3 regions of the Rhizobium sp. RSm-3 genome follow, and region 2 is predicted to be linked to each of the others. Evidence: predicted binding sites of a transcription regulator. Region 2 holds the regulator's gene; each other region holds the start of a gene.
The links. Region 2 encodes LexA, which represses DNA repair genes until DNA is damaged. Its sites were predicted from a motif close to TGTTCNNNNTGTGTTCNG; they were not measured.
Positions count from the first base shown of each region.

Region 1: BBJ66_RS14545 (putative DNA modification/repair radical SAM protein) is a predicted target of LexA. The motif match lies at 3,217-3,234, and genes of this name have one in related genera.
Region 3: uvrA (excinuclease ABC subunit UvrA) is a predicted target of LexA. The motif match lies at 2,806-2,823, and genes of this name have one in related genera.

Region 1 is NZ_MAWZ01000013.1:279,170-284,869, forward strand. It holds gene carB (carbamoyl-phosphate synthase large subunit) at 1-413, shown strand, start outside; gene BBJ66_RS14540 (UdgX family uracil-DNA binding protein) at 528-1,979, opposite strand; gene BBJ66_RS14545 (putative DNA modification/repair radical SAM protein) at 1,979-3,211, opposite strand; gene greA (transcription elongation factor GreA) at 3,478-3,954, shown strand; gene BBJ66_RS14555 (glycosyltransferase family 4 protein) at 3,982-5,037, shown strand; gene BBJ66_RS14560 (dicarboxylate/amino acid:cation symporter) at 5,249-5,700, opposite strand, start outside.
Region 2 is NZ_MAWZ01000027.1:27,414-33,113, forward strand. It holds gene BBJ66_RS21925 (ComEC/Rec2 family competence protein) at 57-2,486, shown strand; gene lexA (transcriptional repressor LexA) at 2,467-3,186, opposite strand; gene BBJ66_RS21935 (VOC family protein) at 3,384-4,277, shown strand; gene kdsA (3-deoxy-8-phosphooctulonate synthase) at 4,277-5,122, shown strand; gene eno (phosphopyruvate hydratase) at 5,264-5,700, shown strand, end outside.
Region 3 is NZ_MAWZ01000007.1:136,221-141,920, forward strand. It holds gene uvrA (excinuclease ABC subunit UvrA) at 1-2,683, opposite strand, end outside; gene BBJ66_RS10095 (single-stranded DNA-binding protein) at 2,967-3,476, shown strand; gene BBJ66_RS33005 (hypothetical protein) at 3,807-4,322, shown strand; gene BBJ66_RS10100 (MarC family protein) at 4,254-4,901, opposite strand; gene gyrA (DNA gyrase subunit A) at 5,150-5,700, shown strand, end outside.

The DNA.
Region 1 (5,700 bases), on a different contig from region 2:
GCGTCGAGCTGCCGCGTGACGGAACCGTCTTCGTCTCCGTCCGCGACGAGGACAAGGCGCGTGTGCTGCCGGCGATCCGCATTCTCGTCGAACAGGGCTTCAAGGTGCTGGCAACCGGCGGCACCGCCCGCTTCCTCGGCGAAAACGGCATCACCGCCACCAAGATCAACAAGGTGCTCGAAGGCCGTCCGCATATCGAGGACGCCATCCGCAACCGCCAGGTCCAGCTCGTCATCAACACCACCGACGGCAACAAGGCGATCTCGGATTCGAAATCGCTGCGCCGCGCGACGCTGATGCAGAAGGTGCCCTATTACACCACCATGGCCGGCGCCGAAGCAGCCGCCCAGGCGATCAAGGCGCTGAAAGCCGGCAATCTCGAAGTGCGGCCGCTGCAGAGCTACTTCGCCTGAGATTGGAGCAATTCCAGCAAAAGTGTGCCGCGGTTTTGCGTCCGGAATTGCGTAAGAACAAAGAGAAAGCGTCACCGCTCGCCAAGCGGTGACGCGACTTCAAGCAGAATCTATCTATTCGGCTGACGTCATAAGCCGCTGAATTTTCCTCATATCCTGGCGAAAGCGCACCATTTCCTCCGCCTTCAGCCGTTCGTCGGGAATGCGCAGCAGATAGGATGGATGCACCGTCACGAAGAGCGTGCGTCCTCCTTCGATCGCCATCGCCTTTCCCCTCACGTCCTGCAGGCGCTCTTTCACATCTGTCAGCGCCGCAACCGCCGTCGCCCCCATGGCGACAATCAGTTTCGGCTTGATGAGCGCCAGTTCCAGATCCAGCCACCAGCGGCAATGCTTCACCTCGCCCATATTGGGTTTCTGATGGATCCGGCGTTTGCCGCGCGGCTCATATTTGAAGTGCTTGACCGCATTGGTGACATAGAGAGCCGAGCGGTCGATGCCGGCTTCGGCAATCACCTGATCGAGCAGCTTGCCGGCCGGACCGACGAAGGGGCGCCCGGCAATATCCTCCTGATCACCCGGCTGCTCGCCGACGAACATCACCGCCGCATCACGCGGCCCCTCGCCGAAGACGGTCTGCGTCGCCTTGGCGTGCAGCGGACAGCGGGTGCAGACGGCAGCCTCGGCGCGCAGGGCTTCGAGCGTGCCGGCCGGCGCCTCGGGTTCGGCAGGGATATTGCGCGCCGCCTCCTGCAGCCGGTCGTGAAAAGGCAGCGATTGCGTCGCCTCGCGCGCGGCCATGGCCCGCACCTGGCTTTCCGCAGCGGCGATCAGACCCGGGATGAGATCGGCCTCCGGCAGGTTCTTCCAGTATTTTTTCGGCATTTCCGCCTGCATCGCCTTCAGCTTCAGCCGCGCCGGATTGAAGATGCTGGCATAATAGGTGCGCCAGAGTTCATCGGTGGCATCGGTGAGATTGGGCTTCTCGCACGGCGCATCGTTCATCGTCAGCCGTTCGCCATCCCAGGCCGCCGATCCCTTGGGCGTAGCGATCAGCCAGTCCATGTCGGTGAAACGGCGTTGGAAGAACGGTGCGGCACGCCTGACGATATGATGGTCCGGCTCGAACCAGGCGATGAATTTTCGGCGGCCCGCCGCTGCCGCACCAACCTCTTTGAATCGGACGAAGGCCGTCATCTTGTGGGCGTCGCGTCGGACATTTTTTGCCATCAGCCGAGCACGCACGACATCCTCGTCGGAGGCCACCTCCAGCAGTTGCCGGTCCAGTTGCAGCCGCCAGAGCAGGCGGTAAAGCAGGGAGAAGCGCGCCGGGTCGGAATGGCAAAGCACCGTCTCCGCAAGCTCGATAAAGGCCGGCGGCACCGTCATCGGCTTGCGTGTCACAGGCGCCGGCGGCATGGCGTCGCGTTGGAACGCAAGATCCGCCTCTGCGCTTTTTTCCCGCCAGTCGATCTCCTCGGGCACTATGCCGGCGGCCGCGAAGGCGCGTGCGGCATCGCGCCATTCGGCAAGATCGCCGCGTCCTGCAAGCACGACCCGGCGCATCATAGCAACGACAATTGTTCGGGTTTCGGCTCGAACATGGCGCGAAGATCCGGGCGGTCGATCAGCCGGCGCGGTGACCATCCCTCAGCCGAGATGAAGGTTTGCACCCTCTTGAGCGAGATGCCGAGCCGCGAGAGATCGTCGAGCCGCAGGCGGCGAAAGCGGCGGGCCGAAACAATGGCTTTGACGGTCTTGGTGCCGAGACCGGGCACGCGCAGCAAGCGCTCGCGCTCGGCCTTGTTGATATCGACGGGGAATTCGGCCCGGTTGGCGAGCGCCCAGGCAAGTTTCGGGTCGAGGTTCAGATCGAGCATGCCCCCTGCCTGATTGGCGGTGATCTCGTCGATGCCGAAACCATAGAACCGATAGAGCCAGTCGGCCTGATAGAGCCGGTGTTCGCGCATCAGCGGCGGCTTGATCAGCGGCAGGTTCTTCGACGAATCCGGGATCGGGCTGAAGGCCGAATAATAGACGCGCTTCAGGCCGTAGCTGCTGTAAAGCCGGCCGCTGGTCGCAAGGATCGTCGCATCATTCGCGCCGTCGGCGCCGACGATCATTTGCGTGCTCTGGCCGGCCGGCACGAAGCGCTGACGCTTCTTCGTGCGCAGCGTCGGCTCGCCGGCGGCCTCGATCTTCAGCCTCAGATCGCCCATCGATCGGCGGATATTGGCGGGTTTCTTTTCCGGCGCAAAGCGGCTGATGCCGTTATCCGTCGGCAACTCGATATTGAGCGACAGCCGGTCGGCAAACAGCCCCGCCTCCTCGATCAGCCGCGGCGACGCCTCGGGGATCGATTTCAGATGGATATAACCACGAAAATTATGGGTCACGCGCAGTTCGCGGACGATGCGGACCATCTCTTCCATCGTGTAATCGGACGAGCGGATAATGCCGGAGGAAAGGAACAGGCCCTCGATATAGTTGCGGCGGTAGAATTCCAGCGTCAGCCAGACAACTTCCTCGGGCGTGAAACGCGCCCGCTCGACATTGCTCGACGAGCGATTGACGCAATAGGCGCAGTCGTAGGTGCAGAAATTGGTCAACAGTATTTTCAGAAGCGAAATGCATCGCCCGTCCGGCGCATAGGCATGACAGATGCCGGATCCCTCGGTCGAACCGAGCCCGCCGCTTGTTCCCGAATCGCGTTTCACCGTGCCGCTGGAGGCACAGGAAGCATCATATTTGGCGGCGTCGGAAAGGATGGCCAAGCGTTCTGTTAGCGACTTCTTCATTAGTATGTTCACTATATGTTCTTGCGCGTAAAGTCAATGACGGCAATTCCGCTTTGGCCGCGTTTTTACGGCGGGGCACCGGCTGTCGCGGCGGCCTGCATTTCGTTCATGCGAATTTTCTGGAAATCGGCCTTGGCGATCTGCTATAAGCACTTAACTAGTATTGTGGCACGGTTCCGAAGCTCCCCTTCGGGACCGGTTTTCTTTTGTGTGTGCCTGACTGCGTGAAGCGGGGACGGCGGCCACAGGGAGTGAAGGACAGAAAAATGGTTGATAAGGTACCGATGACACAGGGTGGTTTCGTCAAGCTGCAGGAAGAGCTGCGCTGGCGTCAGCAGGAGGAGCGCCCGCGAATCATCGAGGCGATCGCCGAAGCCCGTGCTCATGGCGACCTTTCCGAAAACGCCGAATATCACGCCGCCAAGGAAGCCCAGAGCCACAATGAAGGCCGCATCAGCGAACTGGAAGATCTGACGGCGCGCGCCGAGGTCATCGACCTCACCAAGATGTCGGGCGACAAGATCAAGTTCGGCGCCAAGGTGAAGCTCGTCGACGAGGACACCGAGGAAGAAAAGACCTATCAGATCGTCGGCGACCAGGAAGCCGACGTCAAGGCCGGCCGCATCTCCATCTCCTCCCCGATCGCGCGTGCGCTGATCGGCAAGGAAGTCGGCGATTCCATCGAGGTCAATGCGCCCGGCGGCTCCAAGGCCTACGAAATTCTCCAGGTTTCCTGGGGCTGATCGCCCGCCACAGACGAGACCCCTCCCTTGCCTGATATGCGTGACGTCGAGATCATCGCGCCCAATTTCAAGCGCCGGCTCTCCGGCGTCACGTCGACCATCGTCCAGCTCATCCCCTGCCAGATTCGGCTCGGTGTCAGGATTGCAACCCTCGGCCCCGGCCTGCCGGAGGGTCTGCCGAAGCTGCGATGGTCGCAGCTCCCTGGTCTCTGGCGCCCGCCGGCGCGCCGGCGCCGGCGTGTCTGGCACGCCCGCCGCAACAATGAGATGGCCGTCGGCATCCTGCTTCGCCATCTGCTGCGCATGCCGCTGAAACTCGTCTTCACATCGGCGGCGCAACGCCGCCACACCGCCTATACGAAATGGCTGATCCGCCGCATGGACGCTGTCATTGCGACCAGCGACCGCTCCGGCTCGTTCCTCGAGGTGCCGCACACGGTCATCCAGCACGGCGTCGATCTTAGCCTGTTCCATCCGCCGGAAACGGCGGAAGACGGTATTGCCGCCACCGGCCTGCCCGGCCGCTATCTCGTCGGCTGTTTCGGCCGCGTGCGCCACCAGAAGGGCACCGATCTTTTCGTCAAGGCGATGATCGAGCTCTTGCCGCAGCACCCGGAATGGACGGCTGTTGTTTCCGGCCGGGTGACGGCGGAGCACACGGCCTTCGCAGACAAGCTCAAGGCCGATGTCGCGGCCGCCGGCCTCGGCGACCGCATTCTCTTCCTCGGCGAAGTGCCCGATATCAAGGTCTGGTATCGCCGCCTGACACTCTACGTCGCCCCCTCCCGCAACGAGGGCTTCGGCCTGACGCCGCTCGAAGCCATGGCTTCGCGAACGGCGGTGGTGGCATCGGACGCCGGCGCCTATGCCGAACTCATCGCCGAAGGCGAGACCGGCTCGGTCGTCGCCGCCGGCAACGGCGAAGCGCTGACGCGGGCCATCGCCCCCTATATCGCCGATCCCGGTCTGGCGATCGCGCATGGCGAGAATGCACTGCGCCATGTCAGGGCGAATTTTGCGCTGGAGAAGGAAGCAAACGCGATCAGCGCCATTTACGATCGCCTTCTCGGCGACAACCGCTGAAGAGTAAAGCGAAACGGCCCGTTGGATAACGGGCCGCAACCCCTCCTTCGTCATGCTCGGGCTTGTCCCGAGCATCTGCCTTCGGTCGATAGGGCAGCAGATCCTCGGCACAAGGCCGAGGATGACGATGAATAGAGAACGAAATCATCAATAAGCAAACGGCCCGCTGTAGAACGGGCCGCTGCAAAGAATATCGACGATTTGGCTGGTTTTACTCAGCTGGCTGCAGTCCGCCAGCCGGAGTGCCCTCTTCTGCCTGGCCGCCCAGGGCTCTGGAAAGCTGCGCTGTATCCAGTTCGTTTTCCCAACGCGCCACGACGATCGTCGCAACGGCATTGCCGACGAGGTTGGTCAGCGCCCGGCATTCCGACATGAAGCGGTCGATGCCGAGGATGAGCGCCATGCCGGCGACCGGCACGGAGGGCACGACCGAGAGCGTCGCGGCAAGGGTGATGAAGCCTGCGCCGGTGATGCCGGCGGCACCCTTGGAGCTCAGCATCGCCACCAGCAGCAGCAGGATCTGGTCACCCCAGGAGAGATTGATACCGGTTGCCTGGGCGATGAACAGGGCTGCCAGCGTCATGTAGATGTTGGTGCCGTCGAGATTGAAGGAATAGCCTGTGGGGATGACGAGGCCGACAACCGAGCGCTTGCAGCCGGCCT
Region 2 (5,700 bases):
CGGATTTGATTGGAGGTTGCATTCTGACCGCCTTCGCGGGTGACCTTGGGCGGCGTATGCAGGAACTGACGACAGTCGAATTGCGGCCGGAAGCTGGCGCCGGCTCAGCCGGCTCCTCCGGTTTTTCTCCGCCTGCCGTGGTGGCGCGACCGGCAAGGACGCAGTCGGCGACACCCTGGCGCCACCGGCTGCCGGCTGCGGCCCGGCATTCGCTGCGGGCCTGCAAGCACATGCTGGGCGAGGAGGCAGATCACGGCCGCCTGCTGCTGCTTTCACCGGTCTTCCTTGGCGCCGGCGCCGCCTTCTGGTTTCTCGCGGCATCCGATTTTCCGCTTTTTGCATCGCTACTCTCGCTGTCGGTGCTGACGATCGCTGTTCTGATGACCGGCCGCAGCCGGACGGCATTGCGGGCAACGCTGCTGGCGCTGGCACTTGTGGTCTGCGGCATGCTCTGCGCACAGTTCGAGAGCTGGCGGGCTTCGACCGTTATCCTCGATTCCTCGGTGACGACGACGGTGACCGGCCGTGTCGAACGGCGCGAAGGCGACGGCCGTGGGCGCTGGCGCTACATTCTTGCCGTCACCGGCACTGAAGCGCCGGAGTTGAAGCGGTCGCCGGGGCGCATAACCGCGATTGTCCGCGGCGCCGACACGCCTTTCGAGATCGGCGACATCGTCACCGGCAGGGCACGGCTGACGCCGCCCTCAGGCCCCGCACTTCCCGAACTCAACGACTTCTCCTTCGGCGCCTATTTCGACGGCATCGGCGCCAACGGCTTCTTCTATGGCGCTCCGGAGAAGGATTTGGAGGCGGGTCCGCAAGCGGCAAGATCGACGTCGGAAGCGCTGCTCGAATGGCTTTACCGGCTGCGCAGCAGCATCGGCGACCGCATACGGTCGATCCTGCCCGGCGACACCGGCGCCTTCGCCGCCGCGCTGGTGACCGACGAGCGGCGCGCCATCTCGAATGCGACGACGGAGGCGCTGCGCCAGTCGGGCCTTGCCCATATCGTCGCGATCTCGGGCCTCAACATGGCGCTGTCGGCCGGCATTTTCTTCGTCGGCTTCCGCATGCTGCTCAGTCTCTTTCCGGCCGTCGCTCAGGCCTATCCGACGAAGAAGATCGCCGCATCAGGCGCGCTCATTGCCGTCACCGCCTACTTCCTGATCTCCGGCTTCGGTGTCTCGGCCGAACGCGCCTTCATCATGATGGCCATCATGCTGATTGCCGTCTTCTTCGATCGGCCGTCGATCAGCCTGCGCAATGTCGTTCTCTCGGCGCTAGTCATCATCGTCATTTCACCCTCCGAAGTCTTGGGGCCGAGCTTCCAGATGTCCTTTGCCGCCACATTGGCACTGGTATCGGGCTATCAGCTGTGGAAGGACCGGCGCATCCGCGAAAACGCCTTGCTCAAGCTGCCGATCTTCCGGCCGGTCGTGGCCGTCGCCGGTTTCTTCGGCGGTGTCCTACTGACCTCGCTGATCGGCGGTTTTTCCACGGCGCTGTTTTCGATCGAGCATTTTCATCGGCTGACCGCTTACGGCCTGCCGGCAAACCTCGCGACGATGCCGATCATCTCCTTCATCGTCATGCCGGCCGGGCTGCTGGCGATGTTGCTGATGCCGTTCGGTCTGGACGCTCCACTCTGGGAGGTGGTCGGCTTCGGCCTCGACCTGGTAATCGCTGTCGCCAAGACGGTGTCCGGCTGGGGCGGCGATATCGGCGTCGGCCGTTTGCCCGCTTGGTATTTCGCCGTGGCCGTGGCAGGCTTCCTGCTGCTGACGCTGCTGCGCACCCGGCTGCGCCATGTCGGTACATTGATCCTCGCCGTCTCGACGCTCATCCTGCTGGTTCTGCCGGTCCCCCGGCCGCCGGATTTGGTGATTTCGGAGGATGGCAGCCTGGTCGCGCTCGTTGCAGGGGCGGCAATGGCTTCCAACCGTGAAAACCCGCCGGATTTCATCTTCGACCAGTGGCAGAGAGCGCTGGTCCTGCCGACCCATCACCCGCCGACGATGCTGGACGGCCCCGCTATCCCGCCGGAGGGAGAAGACCGCCGCGTCAGGCTTTCCCGCGATCAGCAGAACGAAGCGAGGACGGCGATGCGGGCGGCGGCCGCGGGCGGCGAAGCAAACCGCTTTTCCTGCGTCAAGAAGGCCTGGTGCACATCAAGGCTTGGCAATGGCCGCGTGGTAACGGTCATCGACAATGCCGCCTATCTCGGTCCGGCCTGCGATGCGGCCGATATTGTCGTGACGGCTGTCCGTCTGCGGTTCAACAGCTGCCGCTCAGGCGCGACGCTCTTCACCGGTGAGACGTTGCGCAGGACCGGTTCCGTCGAATTGCGCTTCGCGGCTGCCGGCCTGGAGGTCGCAACCGCATTCGAGAGCCTGTCGCGGCCGTGGATGCGCCAACGTGCCTATGACTGGCGCAGCAACAGTTTTGCCGAAACCGGCCCGTCCAGCGTCAGTGATAGCGGCGAATGAGGCCGACGAGCTTGCCCTGCACCTTGACGCGGTCCGGTCCGAAGATCCGGGTCTCATAAGCAGGGTTGGCCGCTTCAAGCGCGATCGACGCGCCCTTGCGCCGGAAGCGCTTCAGCGTCGCCTCCTCGTCGTCGACCAGGGCGACGACGATGTCGCCGGGACTTGCGGTGCTGCCGTTGCGGATGATCACCGTGTCGCCGTCGAAAATGCCGGCGTCGATCATCGAATCGCCTTTCACCTCCAGCGCGTAATGTTCACCGGAGCCGAGCATGTCTGAGGGAACGACGATGTCGTGGGTGTTGTTCTGGATCGCTGAGATCGGAACACCGGCAGCGATTCGGCCCATGACTGGCACCGAGACCGAGTTGCCGTTGTCGGCGACGGGTTTGACAGGCGCGGGGGCGGCGACCGGCTGGGGCTTGCCGAGGCTGCCCTCGATGACGCTCGGCGAAAAGCCGCGCCGGGGCTGGATGCTGGGGCTGTAGGCCTCGGGAAGCTTGATGACCTCGAGCGCCCGGGCGCGGTTCGGTAGGCGGCGAATGAAACCGCGTTCCTCGAGTGCTGTGATCAGCCGGTGAATGCCGGATTTCGAGGCCAGATCCAGGGCATCCTTCATCTCGTCGAAAGAGGGCGGAATGCCGGATTCTTTCATGCGCTCGTGAATGAAAAGGAGAAGCTCCTGTTGTTTGCGCGTGAGCATCGACGTGTGACCCCTGATTGAAACAAATCCAGAACAGACACTATATGTTCCATATGTGTTCCGCAAGTAGCTAAATTTCCGTAAAACTTGGCGCCAACTCGTTGAGATTTTTATTTTCATTCGCCGGATTGGCACACATGTCTTGCATTGAGGATGGCGTCGTCGCACATCTCTTCGCGATTGCAGGAGGGGATATCATGAACACGCATTCCGCCAAGCCGCACCCGCTGGATCATGTCGTGCTGCCCGTCGTCAATATCGATCTGGCGCGCGAAAGGCTCGGCAAGCTCGGCTTCACCGTTGCCGCCGATGCCCGCCATCCCTTCGGAACGGAGAATGCCTGCGTCTTCTTTGCCGACAAGACCTATCTGGAGCCGCTCGGTATCGCGAGCGTCGAGGAGACCGAGGCATCAGCGCGGCAAGGCAATGTCTTCACCGCCCGCAACCGGGCCTTCCGCTTCCGTTGCGGCGAGGAAGGGCTTTCGGCGGTGGTTTTCGGCACTGAAGATGCCGGCCTCGACCATCAAAGCTTCATTGCAGGCGGATTGAACGCCGGCGACATGCTGGAGTTCAGCCGGGCGATGAAAATGCCGGACGGCTCTAAGAGCGTCGGCAGCTTCAAACTAGCCTTTGCAGGTGATCTGCGGGCACCCGATTTCTTTCTCTTCACCTGCCAGCGCATCAATCCATTGCCGGCCGACCGCGGCGCGCTGGAGACGCATGCCAATGGCGTCACCGGCATCGCCGAGATCGCCCTCTGCGCGCCTGATGCCGCCGCCTTCGCCGGCTTCGTCAGCCTTGCCATGGCGCAATCGGCCGTCGAGAAAACCGGTTTCGGCGTCAATATCGCGGCGCCGAATGCGAAAATCAGCCTGATGACGCCGGAAGGGCTGGAGGCCTATTTCGAGGTTGCCGTCTCCTCCGCCGACCGCGGCCTGCGCGGCCGGGCTATCCTCTTCGCTGTTGCCGATCTTGCCGTGACAGAAGCACATTTGGCTGCTAACGGAGTGACATACACGCGCAAGAACAATCGCATTCTGGTGAAGCCGGCACCCGGGCAGGGCACGCTTTTCGCCTTCGAGGAAAGATGATGAGCACTGATACGAATTCGGAAGTGAGGATCGGCGAGGGCGCAGGCCAGGTCACCTTTTCCAATACCGGCCGCCTGTCGCTGATTGCCGGCCCTTGCCAGATGGAGAGCCGCGACCATGCCTTCATGGTTGCCGGCACGCTGAAGGAGCTCTGTGCCAAGCTCGGCATCGGCCTCGTCTACAAGAGTTCCTTCGATAAGGCGAACCGGACCTCGCTTTCGGCCGAGCGCGGCATCGGCCTTGAAAAGGGCATGCAGGTCTTTGCCGATCTCAAGAAGGAGTTCGGCTTTCCCGTCCTGACCGACGTTCACACCGCCGAGCAATGCGCCGAAGTGGCAAAGGTGGTCGATGTCCTGCAGATCCCGGCCTTCCTCTGCCGCCAGACCGACCTTCTGATCGCCGCCGCCGAGACCGGCCGCGCGGTCAATGTCAAGAAGGGCCAGTTTCTTGCCCCTTGGGACATGAAGAATGTGCTGAAGAAGCTCAACGCCAGCGGCAACCCGAACGTGCTGCTCTGCGAACGCGGCGCCTCCTTCGGTTACAACACTCTGGTTTCCGACATGCGCTCGCTGCCGATCATGGCGTCGATGGGCGCCCCCGTCGTCTTCGATGCCACCCATTCCGTGGCCCAGCCGGGCGGGCAGGGCGATTCTTCCGGCGGTCAGCGGGAATTCGTGGAAACGTTGGCGCGCGCAGCGGTGGCGACCGGTATTGCCGGCGTTTTCGTCGAAACCCACCAGGACCCCGACAACGCACCGTCCGACGGCCCGAACATGGTCTATCTCAAGGACATGCCGCGGCTTCTGGAAAAGCTGCTGGCCTTCGACGCCGTCGCCAAGGGCTGACAGTCAAAAGCCTGACATGTTCGTGCTATAGCGACGATCGGACATGCAGGTCGAGGGTGCCGCAATGCGCCATTGTAATTTGCACGCCTTCGATTATGACAGGCTTCGAACGATTGATCACCCACCGAGCAGGAAGAACCCATGACTGCAATCACCGATATCATCGCCCGCGAGATTCTCGATAGCCGTGGCAACCCCACCGTCGAAGTCGATGTCTATCTCGAAGACGGCAGCATGGGCCGCGCGGCCGTTCCCTCGGGTGCCTCGACCGGCGCGCATGAGGCAGTCGAGCTGCGCGACGGCGGCAAGCGCTACCTCGGCAAGGGCGTGCAAAAGGCGGTCGATGCGGCCAATACCGAGATCTTCGACGCGATCGGCGGCATCGATGCCGAAAACCAGATCCAGATCGACAACATCATGATCGAGCTGGACGGCACGCCGAACAAGTCGCGCCTCGGCGCCAACGCCATCCTCGGCGTGTCGCTGGCCGTCGCCAAGGCTGCCGCCCAAGCCTCCGGCCTGCCGCTCTACCGTTATGTCGGCGGCGCTTCCGCGAGCCTCTTGCCGGTGCCGATGAT
Region 3 (5,700 bases), on a different contig from region 2:
TCTCGAGCAGTTTGGCGACGTCGTGGAAATGCAGGCCGGTCGTCGGCTCGTCGAGAATATAGAGTGTGCGACCGGTCGAGCGTTTCGACAGTTCCTTGGCGAGCTTGACGCGCTGCGCCTCGCCGCCGGAAAGCGTGTTGGCTTGCTGGCCGACCTTGATGTAACCGAGGCCGACATCCTTCAGCGATTGCAGCTTGTCGCGCACGGCCGGTACTGCCGCGAAGAAATCGACGCCTTCCTCCACCGTCATGTCGAGCACGTCGGCGATCGACTTCTGCTTGAAGGTCACGTCGAGCGTCTCTCTATTATAGCGCTTGCCGTGGCAGACGTCGCAGGTGACGTAGACATCGGGCAGGAAGTGCATCTCGATCTTGATGACGCCGTCGCCCTGGCAGGCCTCGCAACGCCCGCCCTTGACGTTGAAGGAGAAGCGGCCCGGCTGGTAGCCGCGCGCCTTGGCTTCCGGCAGGCCGGCGAACCAGTCGCGGATCGGCGTGAAGGCGCCGGTATAGGTCGCCGGGTTCGAGCGCGGCGTGCGGCCGATCGGCGACTGGTCGATATCGATCACCTTGTCGATATGCTCGAAGCCGTCGATGCGGTCGTGATCGGCCGGGTTTTCGCGCGCGCCCATCACCCGCCTAGCCGCTGATTTATACAGCGTCTCGATCAGGAAGGTGGATTTGCCGCCGCCGGAGACGCCGGTCACCGCCGTAAAGACGCCGAGCGGGATCGAGGCCGTGACGTTCTTCAGGTTGTTGCCGCGCGCGCCGACCACCTTGATCTCGCGGCCCTTCTTCTGCTTGCGGCGCTCGTTTGGAACGGGAACGCCGAGTTCGCCTGAGAGATATTTTCCGGTCAGCGACTGCGGATTGTCCATGATGTCCTGCGGCGTGCCGTGGGCAATGACCTGGCCGCCGTGAATGCCGGCGGCGGGTCCGATATCGACCACGTCGTCGGCCGTCATGATCGCATCCTCGTCATGTTCGACGACGATGACGGTGTTGCCGATGTCGCGCAGGTGCTTCAGCGTGTCGAGCAGCCGGGCATTGTCGCGCTGATGCAGGCCGATCGACGGCTCGTCGAGCACGTAGAGCACGCCGGTCAGCCCCGAGCCGATCTGCGAGGCTAGCCGGATGCGCTGGCTTTCGCCGCCCGACAGCGTGCCGGAATTGCGCGACAGGCTGAGATATTCCAGGCCGACATCGTTGAGGAAACGCAGCCGGTCGCGGATTTCCTTGAGGATGCGCACGGCAATCTCGTTCTGCTTGGCATTGAAGCTGGCCGGCAGCGTCTCGAACCAGTCGCGGGCGACGCGGATCGACATGCCGGTGACTTCGCCGATATGCAGCGTGCTTATCTTCACCGCTAAGGCCTCCGGCTTCAGGCGGAAGCCGTTGCAGGACGGGCAGGGGGCCGCCGACATGAAGCGCTCGATGTCCTCGCGCGCCCAGGCGGAATCGGTCTCCTTCCAGCGCCGCTCGAGATTGGTGATGATGCCTTCGAAATTCTTCTGCGTCGTATAGGAGCGGGCGCCGTCGGCATAATGGAATTCGATCTTGTCGTCGGTGCCGTTGAGGATGACATCCTTGGCCTCGTCGGAAAGATCGTTCCAGCGCGTCCCGAGCTTGAAGCCGTAATGTTTGCCGAGCGCCTCAAGCGTCTGGTTGTAGTAGGGCGAAGTCGACTTGGCCCAGGGGGCGATCGCCCCGTCGCGCAGCGTCCGTTCGGGCTCCGGCACGATCAGATCCGGATCGATTTTCTGCTGGGCGCCGAGGCCGTCGCAGGTCGGGCAGGCGCCGAAGGGATTGTTGAAGGAGAACAGTCGCGGCTCGATCTCCGGAATGGTGAAGCCGGAAACCGGGCAGGCGAATTTTTCCGAAAACAGCACGCGCTCATGCGTCTCGTTCAGCGACTTGTTGGCCGAGCCGCCGGCCGAAGTCTCTTCCGGCGGCAGCGGCTTGTCGGCGAATTCGGCGACAGCTAGCCCGTCGGCGAGCTTCAGGCAGGTTTCCAGACTGTCGGCCAGGCGGGCCGAGACATCCGAGCGCACGACGATGCGGTCGACCACCACGTCGATATCGTGCTTGTATTTTTTATCGAGCACCGGCGCCTCGGCGATCTCGTAGAACTGGCCGTCGACCTTGACGCGCTGGAAGCCCTTCTTCATCAGCTCCGCCAGTTCCTTCTTGTATTCGCCCTTGCGCCCGCGCACGAGCGGCGCGAGAATATAAAGACGGGTGCCTTCGCCGAAATCGAGGATGCGGTCGACCATCTGACTGACGGTCTGGCTCTCGATCGGCAGGCCGGTCGCCGGCGAATAGGGAACGCCGACACGGGCAAAGAGCAGGCGCATATAGTCGTAAATCTCGGTGACGGTGCCGACAGTCGAGCGCGGATTGCGCGAGGTGGTCTTCTGTTCGATCGAGATCGCCGGCGACAGCCCGTCGATCTGGTCGACGTCGGGCTTCTGCATCATTTCGAGGAACTGCCGGGCATAGGCCGACAGGCTCTCGACATAACGGCGCTGGCCCTCGGCATAGATCGTGTCGAAGGCAAGCGAGGACTTGCCGGAGCCCGAAAGCCCGGTCATGACGATCAGCTTGTTGCGCGGCAGATCGAGATCGATGCCCTTGAGATTATGCTCGCGCGCGCCGCGGATGGAGATCGTCTTCAGTTCGCTCATCGTCTCAGCTTTGGTCCTTTGGGATAACAGCCCTTATTTAGTGATGCCGACCGGCGAGTCGAGGCTGAATGTCAACTAGGGTCAAGGTTTTCGATTCTGTTGACAGGATCATACGGATAAACTAGAACAAATAAAGAACAAAATTCCTGATGAATGCATGCGGTTTTCTGATGGGATAAACATGTGGATGAACGACCGTTTACGCGCATCGGCGGTCCGCGATGGTTTAAGGTGCGCTGATCGATTAACGCCGCCGGGCAGGGCGGCAGGCAGGGTGTGAAGCATGGCTGGTAGTGTAAACAAGGTAATTCTGATTGGAAACGTCGGTGCGGACCCGGAAATCCGCCGCACGCAGGATGGCCGGCCGATCGCCAATCTCCGTATCGCGACCTCGGAGACCTGGCGCGACCGCAATTCCGGCGAGCGCCGTGAAAAGACCGAATGGCACACGGTCGTCGTGTTCAACGAGGGCCTATGCAAGGTCGTCGAGCAATATGTGAAGAAGGGCGCCAAGCTCTATATCGAAGGCCAGCTTCAGACCCGCAAATGGCAGGACCAGCAGGGCCAGGACCGCTACTCGACGGAAGTGGTGCTGCAGGGCTTCGGTTCGACGCTGACCATGCTCGACGGCCGCGGTGAAGGCGGCGGTGCAAGCTCCGGCGGCGGTCGTGGCGGCAGCAGCAACAATGATTATGGCGACGACTACGGCGCCCCGGCTCCCTCATCATCGCCAAGCCGCGGCGGTGGCGGCGGCAACTTCTCGCGGGATCTCGACGACGACATCCCGTTCTGATCGGTGCCGATCCTGGTTTGAATAAGAATTGAGAGCATGATGCCCTGGACGGCGTCATGCTCTTTTTCTTTGGTCGCGACGATGGCATTTTCCACTGCAACTGAAGCCCTGGATGGGGCGGCATTGCAAAAGCCTCTGGGGAATTTCTGAATGAGTTGCCACACCTTTGAGAAAACCTCCGGTGCCTGCCTCCGACTTTGGTTGGACGAGGCGCCGCCCTCGATTGAACCGACGCGATGCCATCTTTGGGAGAGTAGGGCTTTCGCCGGTGGAGAAGGCATCCCCCACCGGAAAAGCGTGGCTGTGGAAATAGCTCGACCGGTTGGGGGCATGACCGTATATGGCCTGCTGTCAGCAAGCCTGGATCAGTCCGCAAATGCGCAAGGCCTGCGGGTGGACGTCCCAATTGAGCCTTTCAATGGCGAGAGTTGGCCCCTATCGCTTGCTCCCAGTTACCACAAAGTGCTTGCCGGATTTGCAGCAGAGTACCTGCCGGCCCTTTTCAGGGGAGTAGAGGATCTGCGCGAAAGTGCACCCAGTTTTGGCATTCTCTCATTTGATCGTATGGCCCATTCGGATATCGGTTCGTCGATAGACGGTTTTCGCGAGTTGACGAGGGCTATCCTACGCGCTTTGACGATGACGCAAGTTCCTGAAACGCCGAAGAGGCGTTCGCACTTCTGGCTGCCTAAAGAGTGTCGTTATGTTTCAGCTTCGATTGCCACGCATTTCCGCATCTCTTTATCGCAAGCCGCCGCACGCTCGCTGCGGCATGCATTAATGCGGCGTCGCGCTGATCAGATTAAGTGCCGCTTTCGCGCCGTCGACGACAAATTGCACCGCTAGGGCGGCGAGGATGACGCCGAGGAGCCGTGTCAGGATCGCCCGGCCGGTGACGCCGAGGAAACGGTCGAGCCGTTCGGCAATCAGCAGCATCAGGAAGGTCAGCAGCAGATTGGCGGCGATGACGGCGATCAGCTGGGCTTTTTCGACGGAGGTCGGCAGCGTGCCGGCAAGCAGGATCGTCGCGGAGATCGCACCGGGACCGGCGATCAGCGGCAAGGCGAGCGGAAAGACGGCGATATTTTCGATATGATCCTTGGTGACGGCCGCCTCGGTGGCCTTCTCCTTGCGCTCCTGGCGCCGTTCGAACACCATCTCGAAGGCAATCCAGAAGAGCAGCAGGCCGCCGGCGATGCGGAAGGCGCCGATCGAAATGCCGAGCACGCCGAGCACGCCGGCCCCGAACAGCGCGAAGACGGCGAGGATGATGAAGGCGATGGTCGAGCCGCGCAGCGCCACCTGCGTGCGCTGGGCGCGGCTCATGCCGGTCGTCAGCCCCAGGAAGATCGGGGCCAGCCCCGGCGGATCGATGGTGACGATGAGCGTCGTGAAGGCGTTGATCAATAGGTCGGCGCTTGCCATCGTCTCTCGAGAACCCCATATAGTTGCGTGGTTTTTATGCGTGGTTTTATGATTGTGAAGCGGGTATTCCGATTTGGCAAATATCCCGCGGCGGCCTGCGGCGGATTTCTCCGGTTCGGCCGCGCAACTTACATGTTTTACCCTCTTTAAGCCGCAAAAGCCTGTTCAAAACGCCGCGTGAAATTGGCGCGGGAACGGGCTTTCCGCTATAAATCTTCAAGTGATTCTAGAAGAGATCGTGATCTGTTTTGACTGAGCAAACACCCCCCGGCGGCGGGAAGCTCCCGCCAGGCATCGAGCCCATCTCCATCATGGAGGAAATGCAGCGGTCGTATCTCGATTACGCCATGAGCGTCATCGTCAGCCGCGCGCTGCCCGACGTGCGCGACGGCCTGAAGCCCGTGCACCGGCGCATCCTCTACGGCATGTCCGAGCTCGGCATCGACTGGAACAAGAAATACGTCAAATGCGCCCGCGTCACCGGCGATGTGATGGGTAAATACCATCCGCACGGCAATTCGGCGATCTATGATGCGCTGGCCCGCATGGCCCAGCCCTGGTCGCTGCGTCTGCCGCTGATCGACGGTCAGGGCAATTTCGGCTCGGTCGACGGTGATCCGCCGGCGGCCGAACGTTACACCGAATGCCGCCTCGAAAAGGCTGCCCATTCGCTGCTCGACGATCTCGACAAGGAAACCGTCGATTTCCGCGACAACTACGACGGCACGCTCTCCGAGCCGGTCGTCGTGCCCGCCAAGTTCCCGAATCTGCTGGTCAACGGCGCCGGCGGCATCGCCGT